2 regions of the Leisingera sp. G5_S3_59_S7 genome follow, and region 1 is predicted to be linked to the other one. Evidence: riboswitches for the same ligand, from Rfam matches in the RefSeq annotation. Region 1 holds a riboswitch; the other holds the start of a gene.
The links. A riboswitch is a leader RNA that binds a small molecule or an ion and turns the genes downstream of it on or off. The one in region 1 is predicted to bind thiamine pyrophosphate.

Region 1 (8,971 bases):
CATGCGCGCGGGCGTGCGCCTCGTCTGCGGAAACCCGGTGCTTCATCTCAATCACACCGATGGCGCCCAGCACCCGCACGTCCGCCACATTGGGCAGGCCGCGCGCAGGCGCCAGCTCCGCCTCCATCTGCTCGCCGATAGCCGCCACCGTGCCGCGCCAGTCCTGGCCGGTCAGCAGGTCCAGCGAGGCCTTCGCGGCCGCACAGGCCAGCGGGTTGCCCATGTAAGTCGGCCCGTGCATGAACAAACCGGGATTGCCGCCGCCGATGCCTTCGGCCACGCGGTCATTGGTCATGGTGCAGGCGAAAGAGATATGGCCGCCGGTCAGGCCCTTGCCGAGGCAGATGATATCCGGCTCGACGGTGCAGAAATTTGTGGCGAACAGCTCGCCCGTGCGGGCGAAACCGGTGGCGATCTCGTCGAAGATCAAGAGGATGCCCAGCTCATCGCACATTGCACGCGCCTGATTCAGATACTCCGGGTGGTAGAAATACATGCCGCCGGTGCCCTGCACCACGGGCTCCAGAATGAAGGCTGCGATCTTCTGCGCGTTGGCTTCCAGCACGGCACGCAGTTCTCCCAGACCGTTTTGCGCCGGGTCGTCATTCCAGTCCTCATTAATGCGGTTCGGCGGGCGGGAGACGAAATGCTGCACGCTCAGCGCGCCCTGAAACAGATGGTGCATGCCGGTGTCCGGGTCGCAAACGCTCATCGCCTTCCAGGTATCGCCGTGATAGCCGGAGCGGATGGTGGCAAACTCCTTGCGATCCGGCTGGCCGATCGCGTGCTGGTACTGCACCGCCATCTTCATCGCCACCTCGACCGAGACCGAGCCTGAATCACAATAGAAAATGCGCGTGAGGCTTTCGGGGGTGATCTCCAGCAGCTTGCGGCCCAGGTCAATCGCCGGGTCATGGGTCAGCCCGCCGAACATCACATGCGGCAGGGTGTCGAGCTGGTCGTGAATGGCCTTGGTGATCGCCGGATTCTTGTGGCCGTGCATCATGCACCACCAGGACGACATGGCGTCGATCAGCCGGGTACCGTCGTCCAGAGTGATGTAAACACCCTCGCTCTCCTTCACGACGAACGTCGGACCGGGCTTGGCGACATTGGTGTAGGGATGCCAGAGGTGCTGCTGGTCAAACTCCAGCTGGGTGAGGTCTGCGGCACTCATGACAGCACCTCCTTGATCAGGTCCACCCGGATGCTGGCCTGAAAGGCCACGGCCAGCGCGTCAGAGGTCAGCTCGCCAAGCACCGGCAGCCGCCCCAGGTGCGCCACTTGGCCGAATTGGCAGATGGTTTCCTCCACCGCCGGCTCCGCGTCGCCGATGAAGGCCACGCCCGCAACCGGGCAGCCCGCATCGCGCAGGGCTTTCAGCGACAGCAGCGTGTGGTTGATCGTGCCCAGCTGGGTCCGCGCGCAGAGGATCACCGGCGCGCCCCAGCGGGCGAACAGATCGAGATACAGCACCTTGCGGTTCAGCGGCACCATCAGCCCGCCTGCGCCTTCGGCCACCAGCACGCCATCGGCCTCAGGCAAAGACAGCGAATCCGGGTCGATCTCCACGCCCTCGGCCTCTGCCGACAGATGCGGCGAGGCTGGCAGTTGCAGAAGATACCCTTCAGGCAGCGCCGGGCGGCCCGACAGGCGGGAGACGATCTGGCTGTCGGTCTCCTCTTCCAGTCCGGATTGCACCGGCTTCCAGTAGGTTGCGCCCAGGGCCTGCACCAGGCCGGCCGAGAAGACGGTCTTGCCAATGCCTGTATCGGTCCCGGTGACGATCAGCGCGCTCATGCCCCATTCTCCATTTCCCGGGCGAGGTCTTCGAACATCGCGGTGATGACCCCTGCCCCCGTGTTCAGCGTGATCGACAGCCGCAGCCGCGAGGTGCCGCGTGGCACGGTCGGCGGGCGGATGCCGCGAATGTCATAGCCGCGGGCCTGCATAGCGGAGGCCAGCGCCATGGAGCGCTTGTCGTCACCGATCACCACCGGCAGGATCTGGCTTTGGAAACCCTCCAGCCCGCACAGGCGTTTGGCTTCACCTTGGGCATGGGTGATCCCCTGCCACGCTTGCTCGCGGCGGCTTGGGTTCTGCTGCAGCTCCTGCAAGGCCGCCCGCACCAGTGCCGCGTTCAAGGGTGACGGGGCGGTGGCAAAGATAAACCCGCGCGCCTTGTTGATCAGCGTCTCAATCAGCACCCGCTGACCGCAGATCAAAGCGCCGGAGGCCCCCAGCGCCTTGCCGCAGGTGTGCAGGCTCAGGACGTTTGGCCGGTGCGCGATCTCATACGCCAGCCCGCGGCCCAAATCGCCGAACACGCCCGTTGAATGCGCCTCATCCACCACCAGCACTGCGCCGTCCGCATCGGCCAGTGCCATCAGCGCGTCCAGCGGCGCGAGGTCGCCGTCCATGGAATAAACCGCCTCAACCGCGATCCAGACCTGACCGGTGCCGCCCGCCGCGCGCCACTCTTTCAGCACCCGCGCCGCGTCTTCCACATCGCCATGCGCAAAGCTGCGGGTCTCCGCCCGGCCCAGCCGCATTCCGTCGTGAGTGCTCGCATGGATCAGCGCGTCATAGAGCACCAGATCGCCCAGTTGCGGCAGGGTAGAGAAGATCGCCTGATTGGCATTAAAGCCGCCGCCCATGAACAGCGCGGCCTCGGTGCCGAAGAACTCCGCTGCCTCAGCCTCCAGAAGCTGGTGTTCCGCGTCATTGCCGCGCAGCAGGCGCGCGCCGCCTGCCCCCACCGGCACACCGCGCGCCAGCGCATCGGCTGCGGCGGCGCGCATCACATCGCTGCACGCCAGCCCAAGGTAGTCATTGGAGGCGAAGTCATGCCCTTCCCGCGGCATCAGCTGCCGGTAGCGTCCGCGCGTGCGCAGCGCTTCCAGCGATTTCTCATGCCTGGGGAAGGCGCCCGCCATCAGCGGCTGCCGTCGCAGCCCGCGGCCATGGCGGTGATGCCCAGACGGTCGAACAGCTGCTGGTCCTTGTCCTCTTCGGGGTTGTCGGCAGTCAGCAGCGTGTCGCCGACAAAGATCGAGTTGGCCCCGGCAAAGAAGCACATCGCCTGCATCTCGTCCGACATATCGGTGCGGCCTGCGGACAGGCGCACGTGCGATTTCGGCATCAGAATGCGGGCCAGAGCAACCGAGCGGACGAATTCGATCGGGTCCAGCTTCTCGACATTGGCCAGCGGCGTATCGGCGATCGGGATCAGCATGTTGACCGGCACCGAATCCGGGTGCACCTCCAGCGTCGCCAGCGCCAGCATCATATCGATACGGTCCAGCTGCTGCTCGCCCATGCCGACGATGCCGCCGGAGCACACCTTGATGCCCGCCTCGCGCACTCGGTTCAGGGTGTCGATCCGGTCGGCGAAGGTGCGGGTGGTGATGATCTCGGAGTAGTAGCGCTCCGAGGTGTCGATGTTGTGGTTGTAATAATCGAGACCGGCGTCGCGCAGGCGGAACACCTGTTCCTCGTCCAGCATGCCCAGGGTCATGCAGGTTTCCATACCCAGGTCCTTGACGCCCTGCACCATCGCCTCCAGAGCCGCCATGTCGCGGTCCTTGGGAGAGCGCCAGGCGGCGCCCATGCAGTAACGGGTGGCGCCGCCTTCCTTAGCTTTCTTGGCCTCGGCGATCACACGCTGAACCTCGATCAGCTTGGAGGCCGAGAGCTGCGCGCCGTTGCGCGCCGACTGCGAGCAATAGGCGCAATCCTCGGCGCAGCCGCCGGTCTTGATGCTGAGCAGCTTGGATTTCTGCACCTGATTGGGGTCGAAATACTGCCGGTGCACGGTGTGCGCCTGAAACAGCAAGTCCATGAATGGCTTATTGTAAATCGCTTCCGCTTCCTCGCGGGTCCAGTCGGTGCGGATGGGTGCAGCGTCCAGCATGCTGTCTCCTGTTCTCTATACCTGTTGGCCATGCGCGGATGGCGTTGCTGGTTTTTATAGATAATTTTGCAGCCGCCGATCAAGCATCAAAGCTGCGCTGCAGCGATTTGCCTCAAAAACCCGCCCATAAGTCCAGTATCACGCTGATACTAATACCAAAAAATAATCTACAAAGATTCCGGTTGACGCGAACCCCGCCCCTCCCCTAGCCCTATAGGCACGCAGGGGAGTCCCGCCCAAGGGACTGAGAGGCGTCATGGTGCGGGGTATCCCGGACCGGCGGCGCGACCCTTTGAACCTGACCCAGTTGATACTGGCGTAGGAAGCAAGAAGCATCGCACGGCGCCCCGGCGGCAAGCGCTGTTTCGGACAGGCAGCATGCGTGCACCGGCCGTACACCGGCTGTACACCCCCCTGCCCGTTTTCCTCCGTCCCGGCTCAATTGGTGTTTTTGAACCGAAGCCCCGGAGGAACACCAGATGAACGTCCCCAATCCCAAGATCACCACGGGCGCCCTGCCCGCATCGCGCAAGATCTATGTCAGCGGCGAGGTCCACCAGGACATCCGCGTGCCAATGCGTGAGATCTCCACCCACCCTACCGCGGGCGAGGCGCCGTTGCCGGTCTATGACAGCTCCGGCCCCTACACCGACCCGGACGTGCTGACCGACATCCGCCAGGGCCTGCCGCAGCTGCGCCGCCAGTGGATTGAGGCGCGCGGCGACGTCGAGAGCTACCAGGGCCGCGATGTGAAGCCGGAGGACAATGGATTTGTCGAGGGCGACCGGCTGACGCCTGAGTTCCCGGTGAGACCCGCCCCCCTGCGCGGCAAGGACGGCAAGGCGCCGACCCAGCTGGCCTATGCCCGTGCGGGCATCATCACACCGGAGATGGAATTTGTGGCGATCCGCGAAAACCAGCTGCGCGAGCTGTCGCCGTGCTACGCGAACCGTGACGGCAATGACTTCGGCGCCAACATCCCCGACTACGTGACGCCGGAATTCGTGCGCCAGGAAATCGCCGCGGGCCGCGCCATCATCCCGGCCAACATCAACCACCCGGAAATCGAGCCGATGATCATCGGCCGCAATTTTAAGGTGAAGATCAACGCCAACATGGGCACCTCTGCCGTCACCTCCTCGATGGAGGAAGAGGTCGACAAGCTGGTCTGGGCGATCCGCTGGGGGGCTGATACGGTGATGGACCTGTCGACAGGCCGCAACATCCACAACACCCGCGAATGGATCGTGCGCAACTCTCCGGTTCCGATCGGCACCGTGCCGATCTACCAGGCGCTGGAAAAGGTGAACGGCATCGCCGAGGACCTGACGTGGGAGGTGTTCCGCGACACGCTGATCGAGCAGGCGGAACAGGGCGTCGACTATTTTACCATCCATGCCGGTGTGCGGCTGCACATGGTGCCGATGACGGTGAACCGGGTGACGGGGATCGTCTCGCGCGGCGGCTCGATCATGGCGAAGTGGTGCCTGCATCACCACAAGGAGAGCTTCCTCTATGAGCATTTCGAGGACATCTGCGACATCTGCCGCCAGTATGACGTCTCCTTCTCGCTGGGCGATGGCTTGCGCCCCGGCTCCATCGCAGACGCCAATGACGAGGCGCAATTTGCCGAGCTCGAAACCCTGGGCGAGTTGACCAAGATCGCCTGGGCCAAGGATTGCCAGGTGATGATCGAGGGTCCGGGCCATGTCGCCATGCACAAGATCAAGGAGAACATGGACAAGCAGCTGGAGTGCTGCCACGAGGCGCCGTTCTACACGCTGGGGCCGCTGACCACTGATATCGCGCCGGGTTATGACCATATCACCTCCGGCATCGGGGCGGCGATGATCGGCTGGTTCGGCTGTGCAATGCTGTGCTACGTGACACCGAAGGAGCATCTTGGCCTGCCCGACCGCGACGATGTGAAGACGGGGGTGATCACCTACAAGATCGCTGCCCATGCTGCCGACCTCGCCAAGGGGCTGCCGGGCGCCCAGCGCCGCGACGATGCGCTGAGCCGCGCGCGGTTCGAGTTCCGCTGGGAGGATCAGTTCAACCTGTCGCTGGACCCGGACACCGCGCGCGAGTTCCACGACCAGACCCTGCCGAAACAGGCCCATAAGGTCGCGCATTTCTGCTCCATGTGCGGGCCGAAGTTCTGCTCCATGCGGATCAGCCACGACATCCGCGCCGAGGCGCAGAAAGAGGGCATGGAGGCGATGGCCGCCAAGTTCCGCGAGGGCGGTGAGCTCTATGTCCCTGCTGCCGAAGCTGTGGAACCGGCGGAATGATCACCATCGCAGGCGCGGGCCTCGCCGGTCTCGCCTGCGCCTATGAACTGGCGCAGCGCGGGGCGGCGGTCACCGTTTATGAGCGGGGCGAGGCGCCCGGGGCCGGCAGCGTCGCGCGCTTTGCAGGCGGCATGCTGGCGCCCTGGTGCGAACGCGAAAGCGCCGAGGAGGAGGTGATCACCCTCGGCAGCCGCGCCTTCGATTGGTGGGCCAAGGTCACAACGGTCCACAGGCGCGGCACGCTGGTGGTGGCGCCTGCCCGCGACCGGGCGGAGCTGACCCGTTTCGCCCGCCGCACGTCAGGCCACCGGGGTGTGGACGGGGCGGAGATTGCCAAGCTGGAACCGGCGTTGACGGGGCGGTTTGCGCAAGGGCTGTTCTTTGAGCAGGAGGCGCATCTGGACCCGCGGCGCGCGCTGCGCGATCTGAGCGCCAAGGTGCAGGCGATGGGGGTGGAGATCCGCTATGGCACCCCTGCCCCGGCCCGCGTCACGCTGGATTGCACCGGGATGGCGGCACCGCTGCCCGGCTTGCGCCCGGTGCGCGGCGAGATGGCCATCCTGTATTGCCCGGAGGTGGAGATCAGCCGCACCCTGCGGCTGCTGCACCCGCGGATGCCGCTCTACCTCGTTCCGCGCGGGGACGGGTATTTCATGATCGGCGGCACCATGATCGAGAGCAGCTCTGACCGGCCCATCTCCCTGCGCTCGCTCAACGAACTGCTGAGCGCGGCCTTTGCCCTGCACCCCGCCTTTGCCGAGGCCAGCGTGGCGGAGACCGGCGCGGGCCTGCGTCCGGCCTTTCCGGACAACCTGCCGCGGCTGACCGAACAGGACGGCACGCTCTGCCTCAATGGCCTTTACCGGCACGGCTTTCTGCTTGCCCCCGCGATGGCGCAAGCCGCGGCACGCCGCCTGTTACAGGAGACATCAGATGAAGATCATCGTGAACGCCGAACCGCGTGACGTATCCGCAACCGATCTGAAGACGGCTCTGCACGAGCTGGGCTTTGCCTCCTCGGTCGTGGCCACCGCGTTGAACGGCACCTTTGTGGCCCGCGGCAAGCGGGAAGAGGTGCAGCTGTCCGAGGGCGACCGGCTGGAAGTGCTGGCCCCGATGCAGGGAGGATGAGATGAAAGTTTACGGAACAGAGATCACCTCGCGCCTTTTCCTGGGCACCGCGCAATATCCTTCACCCGCAGTGCTGGCCGGGGCGATACAGTCCAGCGGCACGGAGGTCATCACCGTGTCCCTGCGCCGCGAGACCGCCGATGGCTCCGGCGCCGGGTTCTGGGAGAGCCTGCGGAAAACCGGCTGCCGCATCCTGCCTAATACCGCCGGCTGCCATTCAGTGCAGGAGGCGGTGACCACCGCCCGTATGGCACGGGAGCTGTTTGATACCCCTTGGATCAAACTGGAGGTGATCGGCCATTCCGACACTCTGCAGCCGGATGTTTTTGGGCTGGTGGAGGCGGCGCGGGTGCTGAGCAGAGAGGGTTTCCAAGTTTTTCCCTATACCACGGACGATCTGGTGGTGGGGGAAAAGCTGCTGGACGCCGGCTGTGAAGTGCTGATGCCCTGGGGAGCGCCTATCGGTTCCGGCCAGGGGCTGCGCAACCCGGACGCCCTGCGCACGATGCGCGCGCATTTCACCGGTGTGCCGCTGATTGTCGATGCCGGCATCGGGCGGCCGTCGGACGCTGCCCAGGCAATGGAGTTGGGTATGGATGCGGTCCTGTTGAACACCGCCGTGGCCAAGGCCGGCGACCCCGCCGGGATGGCCCGCGCGATGGCGCTGGCTATTGAGGCCGGGCGTTTGGGATATGAGGCCGATCCGATGGAGCCGCGCGACATGGCGGTGCCCTCCACCCCGGTGCTGGGCCTGGCGGAGTTTGCATGATGGAGCGTTTCTATCTGATCGTGGGCCATGTCGGCCGGCTGGAGCTGCTTGTCCCCCAAGGGGCGAAACTGGTGCAGCTGCGCATCAAGGATGAGCCGGAGGCCGAGGTGCGCCGCCAGATCGCCCGCGCCCGCGACTTTTGCGCGGTGCATGGCGCGCAGCTGGTGGTGAATGACTATTGGCAGGCGGCCTTGGACCTGAATTGCAACTTCGTCCACCTGGGGCAGGAGGACATGGACACCGCCGATTTCGCCGCGCTGCGCCGCAAGGGGGTTCGGTTCGGGCTGTCGACACATGACGAGGGGGAGCTGGACCGCGCCCTATCACTCAACCCGGCATATGTGGCACTGGGGCCGGTCTATCCGACATTGCTGAAGAAGATGAAATGGGGACCGCAGGGTCTGGAGCGGGTCGCGCGCTGGAAGCAAATGGCGGGAAAGACCCCTTTGGTCGCGATTGGCGGGCTGACGCCAGAGCGGCTGCCGGGGGTCTTTGCCGCAGGGGCCGACAGCGCCGCGGTGGTGACTGATATCCAGCTGGCGGACGACCCCGAGGCGCGCACCCGCGAATGGGTGGAGGCCTGCCGCGCAAAGGAGCCCGCATGAGCCGCTACGCGCGCCAGATGATCCTGCCGGAGGTCGGTGCGGAGGGTCAGGAGCGGCTGGCAAGCGCCCATGTGCTGGTGGTGGGCGCAGGCGGGCTGGGCTGCCCGGTGCTGCAATATCTGGGCGGGGCCGGAGTGGGCCGGATCACGGTGATGGACGGCGACCTAGTGGAGGAGAGCAACCTGCACCGGCAGGTGCTCTATTCCATGGCGGACCTCGGCCGGCCCAAGGCGGAGGCTGCACGTCAGCACCTGCTGGC
Region 2 (8,971 bases), on a different contig from region 1:
CCGTTTACCCGGAGGCTGGCTGGTGAGGTCCGCACCATTCCACGCGATGCGCCCGCGGGTGACGGGCAGGAAACCGGCCACAGCCTCCACCAGCGTGGATTTCCCGGCGCCGGAGGGGCCAATCACCGCGACGCAGGCACCGGCTGCGATCTCCAGATCCGCCTCCACCGCGTAATCGCCGTTCATTATCCGGCAGTTCTCAAGCCTCAGCATGCCAGCGCCCTCCGCGGTCCAGAATCCAGAATACGCCCATCGACAGCAGCAGCAGCAGCAGTGCCGCGCCGGCCGCTGCCTCCATCCGGTAGGCCCCCATCAGCCGGTAGATCTGCAAGGGCAGCGTTGCGAAATCCGGATCGGCAAACAGCGCCACCACGCCGAGGTCGCCCATCGACAGGGCCGCCGCCAGACCGGCCGCAAACCCGGTCTGCGCCCGCATCCGCGGCAGGTAGACACGCCGGACAAAGGCCCATCCCTGCATGTCCAGCGACAGCGACAGGCGGCCGTACCGCCCCAGCACCTCCCGCGCACGGGGCACCAGGATGCGCATGGCAAAGGGCAGCGCCATCACCGCATTGACGAGCGCCGTCACCGGCAGCGCCAGCGCAAAAGGGTCCGCGATGGGATAGATCAGAATGAACAGCCCGGTGCCGATCACCAAGGGCGAGGCTGCAAGGCCCAAGATGCCCGACAGCTCGGTCATGCCGTTGCGGCCTGCCGCCACGGCAGCGGCCATCGGCAAGGCAAGTCCCAGCAGGATCACCGTGCTGAGAGCCGCAACCAGTATGGAGGTTCCGGCAGCCTGCCAGACACTGCTTTTCAGATCTGCCATCCCCGGCAGACCTGCCAGCGTAATTGCCGCCAGCGGCAGCAGCAGGAACGCCGCGGACAGGACAATCCAGAAAGCATCAGCGCTGCGCGCCAGCGCCCCTTGCCCGTCCCAGCGCCGCACCGCGCGGTCGAGACCGGAGCCAAAGCCCTCGCCCGCCGACACGCGCAACGCCACCAAAGCGGCGGCGGCGGTCAGCAGCAGTTGCAGGCCCGACAAAAGCGCCGCGCGGCCCAAGTCGAAATCGAATCGGAATGCCTGATAAATAGCGAGTTCAATGGTGGTGGCCCTTGGCCCACCGCCCAAGGTCAGCGCCACCGCAAAGCTGGACAGGCAGATGGCAAACACTACCGCCAGCGCGCCCGGCACCACCCGCCGCAGCATTGGGCCTTCCAGCAGCCGCCACATCGCCAGCGGCCCGGCATCCAGCTGCGCCGTCAGACGGAAGCGTTCGGCGGGGATCTCCTGCCAGCCCTGCAGGATCAGCCGGGTCGCCAGCGGCAGGTTGAAGAACACATGCGCCAGCACCACCCCGTGCAGCCCGTAGATCTGCACCGGCTCCAGCCCGAACAGACCCAGCAGGCTGCTCAGCCAGCCAGCCCGCCCAAAGACCGAAAGCAGGCCAAGAATCGCGACAATGACCGGAAGAATGAAGGGCGCCCCTAACAGCGCAATCAGCAGGCTCCGCCCCGGAAACCGCCGCCGCGCCAGCGCGCGGGCGACCGGGGCGGCAAGACCAACACTCAGAAGGGCCGACAGGCTTGCCTGGGTCAGAGTGAACCGCAGCGCGGCCCAGTCGCTGGCGCCAAACCCGGTGCCAGCCTCAGCCCTGAGCGCAACAGCCCCAAGGGTTCCAAGGATCAGCGCTGCCACCAGCAGGGCCGCGCTGATCCCGGGAAAGGCGCTTACTGGCTGAGCGCGTCCAGCCATTCGTCCAGCGCCGCATCGCGCACTTCCGCTGCCTCAGCTTCGCTCAGCAGCAGGGATTTTCCCGGTGCGATCAGGGTCTCAAAGCCTTCCGGCAGGCCTGCTGCCGGGGTGACCGCCGGATACATCCAGTTGGTGGTCGGGATGACCGACTGGAACGCATCGGACACCATGAAGGCCAGGAACTGGTCGGCCAGCTCCGGCTGGTCGGTGTTCGCCAGTTTACCGGCAACTTCCACCTGCATGTAGTGACCCTCATCAAAGGCTGCCGCCGCCTTGGAGCCGTCTTCCTCCGCAATCAGATGGTAGGCGGGCGAGGTGGTGTAGGAGAGAACCATGTCGGCCTCGCCTTCCAGGAACATGCCGTAGGCCTCGGACCAGCCCTTGGTCACGGTCACGACATTGTCGGACAGGCCCTTCCAGATCTCCGGCGCCTCGTCGCCATAGGCGGCCTTGACCCACAAGAGCAGACCCAGCCCGGGGGTCGAGGACCGCGGGTCCTGAATAACGATCCTCTTGTCGCTGGCCGCCAGCGCCTTGAAATCCGCAGGCGCTGCGGCATCGGCGTTATGAACAAAGGCGAAGTAGCCCCAGTCATACGGCACAAATGTCGCGTCGTTCCAGTCTACCGGCATTGCATAGTCGGCGCTGACCGAATGCTCGGCAAACAGGCCGGTTTCCTTGGCCGCAGCGGTCAGGTTGGTGTCGAGACCCAGCACCACGTCGGCGTCGGAACGCGCGCCCTCCAGCTTGATCCGCGCCAGGAGCGCGGCACCGTCGCCTGCGCTTACCAGTTTCAGGTCGCAGCCGCAGACCTCTTCAAAGGCCTTCTCCACTGCCGGGCCGGGGCCCCAGTCGGAAACAAAGCTGTCATAAGTATAAACAGTGAGTTCGGGCGTTTCGGCAAAGGCTGCCGAGGCGCCAAGCAGTCCCGCTGCAAATGCAAGATGTTTCATGCCATCCTCCTTTGCGGCTTTGGGCAAGGGTGGAGGCTGTCCAGTACCTTCCCTCCGCCGGTGTGATCCGGTTCAGGTTCAACGGGTGTCATCTCAGCGCTCGCGCGCACCCCGAGGTGGCGCGGACATTAGGCCCCAGCCGCAGCAATGACAAGCCAAAGCCCCGCCAGGACCTAAGGCTTGGTGAAACTGGACCGCTGCCAGCACCGGCCCCTTGTTCATCTGGCTGAAAATATCCCGGGGGAGCCGCCCCAGGCGGCGGGGGCAGCGCCCCCTCTCGCCTTTGCCGCAGAGGAATCCGCTTGAGGCACAGCCCCCTGCCCGCTAAGCACGTCCCGCAAAGGAGACCGCGCCTCATGTCGATGAACAGCTTTGGACACCTCTTCCGCGTCACCACCTGGGGCGAGAGCCACGGGCCCGCGCTTGGCGCCACCGTCGACGGCTGCCCGCCGAATGTGCCGCTGGAGCCGGAAATGCTGCAGCAGTGGCTCGACAAGCGCCGCCCAGGCCAGAACAAGAACACCACCCAGCGCAATGAGCCGGACGCGGTGAAGATCCTGTCCGGCGTGTTCGACGGCATGTCCACCGGCACGCCGATCCAGCTGATGATCGAAAACACCGATCAGCGCTCCAAGGATTACGGAGAGATTTCCCAGACCTTCCGTCCGGGCCATGCCGACATCACCTATTTCCAGAAATACGGCAACCGCGACTACCGCGGCGGCGGCCGCTCCTCTGCCCGCGAAACGGCAGCGCGGGTGGCAGCCGGCGGTGTTGCACGTGAAGCAATCAAGGCGCTGGTGCCGGGGCTGGAGATCAAGGGCTACATGACCCGAATGGGCGAGCTGGAGATCGACCGCAGCCGCTTTGACTGGGGCGCGATTGACCAGAACGATTTCTGGATCCCCGACGCAGGCGCGGTGCAGGAGTGGGAAGACTACCTGCAGCGCCTGCGTAAAGACCACGACTCGGTGGGCGCCGTAGTTGAGGTCGTCGCCCGCGGCGTTCCCGCCGGCATCGGCGCGCCGGTTTATGGCAAGCTGGACACCGATCTGGCCGCCGCGATGATGTCGATCAACGCCGTGAAGGGCGTGGAAATCGGCGAGGGCATGAATGCCGCACGCCTCAAAGGTTCGGAAAACGCTGATGAGATCTTCATGGGTGAAAACGGCCCCGAGTACTCTTCCAACCACGCCGGCGGCATCCTGGGCGGGATCTCCACCGGGCAGGACGTGGTGGTGCGCTTTGCGGTGAAGCCGACCTCCTCGATTCTTACCCCGCGCAAGTCGATCCGCAAGGACGGCTCCGCCACCGAGGTGATCACCAAGGGCCGCCACGACCCCTGCGTCGGCATCCGCGCGGTGCCGGTAGCCGAGGCGATGATGGCCTGCGTGGTTTTGGACCATCTGTTGCTGCACCGCGGCCAGATCGGTGAAAACCAGGGCCGGATTGGCTAGATTTTAGGCTCTAAAAGGGACGATTTTGCGTTTTCCAAGGGCGAAGTTTGCAGCTGCATGCTTCGCCTTTTTTGCCGCTCAACCGTGCTCGCCCGCGCATTGGCTGTGGTCGCCGAGCGCGGTCAGCACCTTGCAGCAGCCGCCGTTGCCGCCATCGCACAGGTGGCTGATCCGTTCCAGCTCGGTCGCCAGTTGCTCCAGCTTGCGGATCCGGTCGCGGACATTGGCCAGCTGGCTGCGGGCAATCCGGTCGGCTTCGGCGCAGTCATCGCCCAGATGCCCGTCCAGGCCCATCAACGCCTTGATGTCCTCCAGCGAAAAGCCGAGGTCGCGAGCGTGCTTGATAAAGCCCAGCGCGTCCATGCCATCCTGCCCGTAGCGGCGCTGGTTGCCGGCATTGCGGCCCGGCTGCGGCAGCAGGCCGACCTCCTCGTAATAGCGGATCGTGGGCACCTTCACCCCAGTGGCCTTGGACAGCTGACCGATGGAAAACATGGCAGAAACCTCTTGAAGCTCTAGTGACTAGAGGCCCTACATTGATCCCGAATCAGGAATGAGGACAAGAGCAATGGCAGGCTGCTGCAATCATGAGGCCCGGTTTGACGGGGTATCGGCGGACTATAAACGCAGGCTTTGGCTGGTGATCGCCATCAATGCCGGCATGTTCGCGGTGGAAATGGGGGCGGGCCAGCTGTCCGGCAGCCAGGCCTTGAAGGCGGACGCGTTGGACTTTCTGGGCGATGCGCTGACCTATGGCATTTCGCTGGCGGTGATCGGCGCCACCCTGCGCACCCGGGCACTGGCGGCCCTGGGCAAGGGCATCAGCCTGCTGCTGATGGGCGCATGGGTGTTTGGCTCCACGGTCTATCAGGTGTTCTATGTGGGCGTGCCGCAGGCGCAGATCATGGGGGTTATCGGCTTTATGGCGCTGGCGGCCAACCTGATTTCGGTCATGCTGCTGGCCCGCTACAAGGACGGCGACGCCAATGTGCGCTCTGTCTGGTTGTGCTCGCGCAATGACGCCATCGGCAATGTGGCGGTGATGATCGCGGCGCTTGGCGTCTGGGGCACCGCAACCGGCTGGCCGGACCTCATTGTGGCCGGCATCATGGGCGGTCTGTTCCTGAACTCCGCCTTCCAGATCCTGGTGCAGGCGGTGCGGGAATGGCGCGAAGAAGAGGCGCACGCAGAAGCGCATCAGCACTAGGGCAGAGACCGTCCGCGGGCGGAAGCGAAGCGCCCGCCCGTGGGGACGGACGGTCGCTGCCCGGGCCGTCGGCCCGGGTGGGTGAAAACTAGCAGAAAAGCCCTGCGTATTCCTTGCGCAGGGCTTTCTTCTGCACCTTGCCCATGGTGTTGCGCGGCAGCGCGTCCAGCAGGATGATCTCCTTGGGCTGTTTGAACTTGGCCAGCTGGCCAGAGAGCGCGGCCGTTATCGCCTCAACGCTGGTGCCCTCGCCCTCCGGCACAACCACGGCCACCACGCCCTCGCCGAAATCGGAATGCGGCACGCCGATGACGGCGCTTTCCAGAACACCGGGCAGGTCGTCGATCAGGCTCTCGACCTCCTTGGGGTAGACATTGAAGCCGCCGGTGATGATCAGATCCTTCTCGCGCCCGACAATGGTGACATAGCCGTCGGCGTCGATCCTTGCCATGTCGCCGGTGATAAACCAGCCGTCTGGACGCAGCTCCTCCGCCGTCTTTTCCGGCATCTGCCAATAGCCCTGAAACACATTCGGCCCGCGCACCTCCAGCACGCCGATCTCCCCAGCCGCCACCTCGGCGCCGTCCCTCATGACCCGCGCCTCCACCCCCGGCAGCGGGAAGCCTACGGTGCCCGCGCGGCGCTCGCCCTCATAAGGGTTCGAGGTGCTCATGTTGGTTTCGGTCATCCCGTAGCGTTCCAGGATGCGGTGGCCGGTGCGGGCCTCCCATTGCTCATGTGTGTCCACCAGCAAGGGCGCAGAGCCGGAGATGAACAGACGCATTTTTGCAGCGCGCTCGCGCGTCAGCCGCGCATCCGTCAGCAGGCGGGTATAGAATGTTGGCACCCCCATCAGCGCCGTGGCCGAAGGCATCGCCTCAAGGATGGCATCGGCGTCAAAGCCGGGCAAGAAAACCACCTGGGCGCCTGAGAGCAGCGCCACATTGGTCGCCACAAACAGCCCGTGGGTGTGGAAGATCGGCAGCGCGTGGATCAGCACGTCGTCCTTGGTGAACCGCCAGGTGTCGCGCAGGGTCAGCGAGTTGGAGGCCAGGTTCGCATGGCTCAGCATCGCCCCCTTTGAGCGGCCGGTTGTGCCGGAGGTATAAAGGATCGCCGCAAGATCATCCGCCTGCCGGGCCACCGGATCAAAGCCGCCCTGCCCGTCCGCCAGATCACGCAAGGTGCCCTGCCCGGCCGCATCCAGTGTCAGAACCTCCGCCGCGCCCGAGATTGCGCTGATCTCCTCCAGCCGCGCAGGATCGCAGACCACGACCCGGGGCGTCGCGTCGCCAACGAAATAAACGACCTCAGGCCCGGTGTAGGCGGTGTTCAAGGGCAGGAAAATGCCGCCGGCCATAACTGTGCCGAGGTAAAGCTCAATCGCCCGAATGGTTTTCTGGACCTGCACTGCCACCCGGTCGCCCGGCTGAACCCCCTGGGCCGCCAGCGCCGCCGCCATCCGTTCCGCGCCAGCAAACAGCGCGCCAAAGGTCACCGTGCTCCCGTCCGGCAGGCGGGCAAAAACATCGTATTCACGCCCCAGAGAGGACTCGCGCAGCTGGCGGATCAGGTGATTGGCGTCATACATAAGCGGGCTCCTGTCTAAACCGGCGCCATTTGCGCCCGGCGTTGGAGCGAAATCAAGCCATTGATCTTTGCGGCGCTTGAGCGCAGGGTCGCGGCATGGCGAAATCGTTAACATCGCATCGGCCTGTGCTGGCGGTCCTGCTGAAAGTCACCGCGATTGCGCTGTTCACTGCGCTGTCCGGGATCATCAAGGCCACCTCGGAGACCGTTCCGGCGGGCGAGGCCGTCTTCTTCCGCTCCTTCTTTGCAATTCCGGTCATCGTTGCCTGGCTCATCGCGCGCGGAGAGCTGCGGCACGGTTTGATCACCAAAAAACCGATGTTTCACGTGTGGCGCGGGCTGGTCGGCACCTCGGCGATGGGGATGACCTTCATGGGGCTGGCGCTGCTGCCGCTGCCGGAGGTCACCGCCATCGGCTATGCCACCCCGATCTTCACGCTGATCCTGGCAGCGCTGTTCCTGGGCGAGACCATCCGCATGGTCCGGATCTCCGCCGTGGCCATCGGTCTGTTGGGCGTGCTGATCATGATCTGGCCGCGGCTTGGCGGCGATCTGGAGGATGGCGCCATGCTGGGGGTGCTGCTGGTGGTCGGCGCCACCGTCGCCCGCGGCTTTGTGCAGATCCACATCCGCCGCATGGTGCAGTCGGAGCATACCGCGGCCATCGTATTCTACTTCTCGCTGACCGCTTCGGGCCTGGCACTGCTGACCGCCCCCTTCGGCTGGGTGATGCCGGATGCGCAAACCACTGCGCTGCTGGTCAGCGCCGGGCTGGTCGGCGGGGTGGCGCAGATCCTGGTCACCTCCTCTTACCGCTTTGCCCCGGCCTCTATGCTGGCGCCCTATGACTACGCGTCGATGATCTTTGCCATCATCATCGGATATATCTGGTTCGACGAATGGCCGACGCTGGTAATGCTGGCCGGTGCTGCGCTGGTGATCGCCGGCAATGTGCTGGTGATCTGGCGCGAGCACCGGCTCGGTCTGCGGCGCGGCACGGCCAAGCCGCTGATCGATCCAAAGGGCGGCTAAAAGGCTCTAACTTGACCAAAAGCCCGCAATCATCGCGCCCAGCGCCACGATGTGGATCAGCATGACCGCCCGGTCATTCCACAGCACGCCGACCAGGAACCAGCCTGTGAGACCGGCAAGGAACAAGTAGATGTTCCACGGGTGCAGACCCCAGGCGGTGGCAGAATAGCCAAGAATCTGCACGATGGACGCGACCCATTTCAACACAAAGGCCGGGTTCAATGCGCTTGTTCTTGGCAGAGCTTGAATGTCAGACGGCACGGGTCAGCCCCCCATCCACGCGGATGTTCTGCCCGGTGGTGTAGGCGGCATCGTCCGAGGCCAGATAGGCGATCAGCGCTGACACCTCGCGCGCAGCGCCATAGCGGCCCATCGGAATCCGGGCCTTGCGGTCTTCGGTCTCCGGCAGACTGTCGATGAAGCCCGGCAGCACGTTGTTCATCCGCACGCCCTGGCTTGCGAACTTGTCGGCAAACAGCTTGGTAAAGCTCGCAAGCCCTGCCCGGAACACGCCTGAGGTCGGGAACAGCGGATCCGGTTCGAACACCGCGAAGGTGGAGATGTTGATGATTGACCCCTTGCCCTGGGCCGCCATGATGGGTGCCACCAGGCGCGAAGGGCGGATCACGTTCATCAGGTAGTATTCCATTCCCAGATGCCAGTCGGCGTCGCTGATCTCCATGATATCGCCCTTGGGCCCGTGGCCCGCCGAGTTGACCAGCACGTCGATCCGGCCCCAGCGCTCCATCGCCTTGTCCACCAGCGCCTGCAGGTCGGATTGCTCCAGGTTGGAACCAGTGTGGCCCACCCCGCCCAGCTCCTGCGCCAGCATCTCGCCCTTGCCGGAGGAGGAGAGGATGGCAACCTCATACCCCTGCTCATGAAGGTGGCGGGCGGCATCCGCGCCCATGCCGCTGCCCGCGGCGGTGAAAAGTGCAACCTTGGTCATGTCCATACTCCTTTGCTTGCCCCCAGG

Region 2: another riboswitch for thiamine pyrophosphate. It lies ahead of thiB (thiamine ABC transporter substrate binding subunit); the one in region 1 lies ahead of thiC (phosphomethylpyrimidine synthase ThiC).

What each region holds. Positions count from the first base shown of each region.
Region 1 covers NZ_JBQKUH010000013.1:37,571-46,541, reverse strand. The annotation lists gene bioA (adenosylmethionine--8-amino-7-oxononanoate transaminase) at 1-1,177, opposite strand, end outside; gene bioD (dethiobiotin synthase) at 1,174-1,800, opposite strand; gene ACTRWG_RS08470 (8-amino-7-oxononanoate synthase) at 1,797-2,936, opposite strand; gene bioB (biotin synthase BioB) at 2,936-3,913, opposite strand; TPP riboswitch at 4,127-4,255, shown strand; gene thiC (phosphomethylpyrimidine synthase ThiC) at 4,393-6,207, shown strand; gene ACTRWG_RS08455 (FAD-dependent oxidoreductase) at 6,204-7,172, shown strand; gene thiS (sulfur carrier protein ThiS) at 7,141-7,338, shown strand; gene ACTRWG_RS08445 (thiazole synthase) at 7,340-8,107, shown strand; gene ACTRWG_RS08440 (thiamine phosphate synthase) at 8,107-8,712, shown strand; gene ACTRWG_RS08435 (ThiF family adenylyltransferase) at 8,709-8,971, shown strand, end outside.
Region 2 covers NZ_JBQKUH010000002.1:138,531-147,501, reverse strand. The annotation lists gene ACTRWG_RS02000 (thiamine ABC transporter ATP-binding protein) at 1-213, opposite strand, end outside; gene ACTRWG_RS01995 (thiamine/thiamine pyrophosphate ABC transporter permease ThiP) at 200-1,756, opposite strand; gene thiB (thiamine ABC transporter substrate binding subunit) at 1,732-2,709, opposite strand; TPP riboswitch at 2,742-2,833, opposite strand; gene aroC (chorismate synthase) at 3,066-4,166, shown strand; gene ACTRWG_RS01980 (MerR family transcriptional regulator) at 4,245-4,661, opposite strand; gene ACTRWG_RS01975 (cation efflux transmembrane domain-containing protein) at 4,735-5,373, shown strand; gene ACTRWG_RS01970 (malonate--CoA ligase) at 5,462-6,964, opposite strand; gene ACTRWG_RS01965 (DMT family transporter) at 7,060-7,995, shown strand; gene ACTRWG_RS01960 (DUF6552 family protein) at 8,002-8,256, opposite strand; gene ACTRWG_RS01955 (SDR family oxidoreductase) at 8,246-8,950, opposite strand; gene ACTRWG_RS01950 (LysR substrate-binding domain-containing protein) at 8,876-8,971, shown strand, end outside.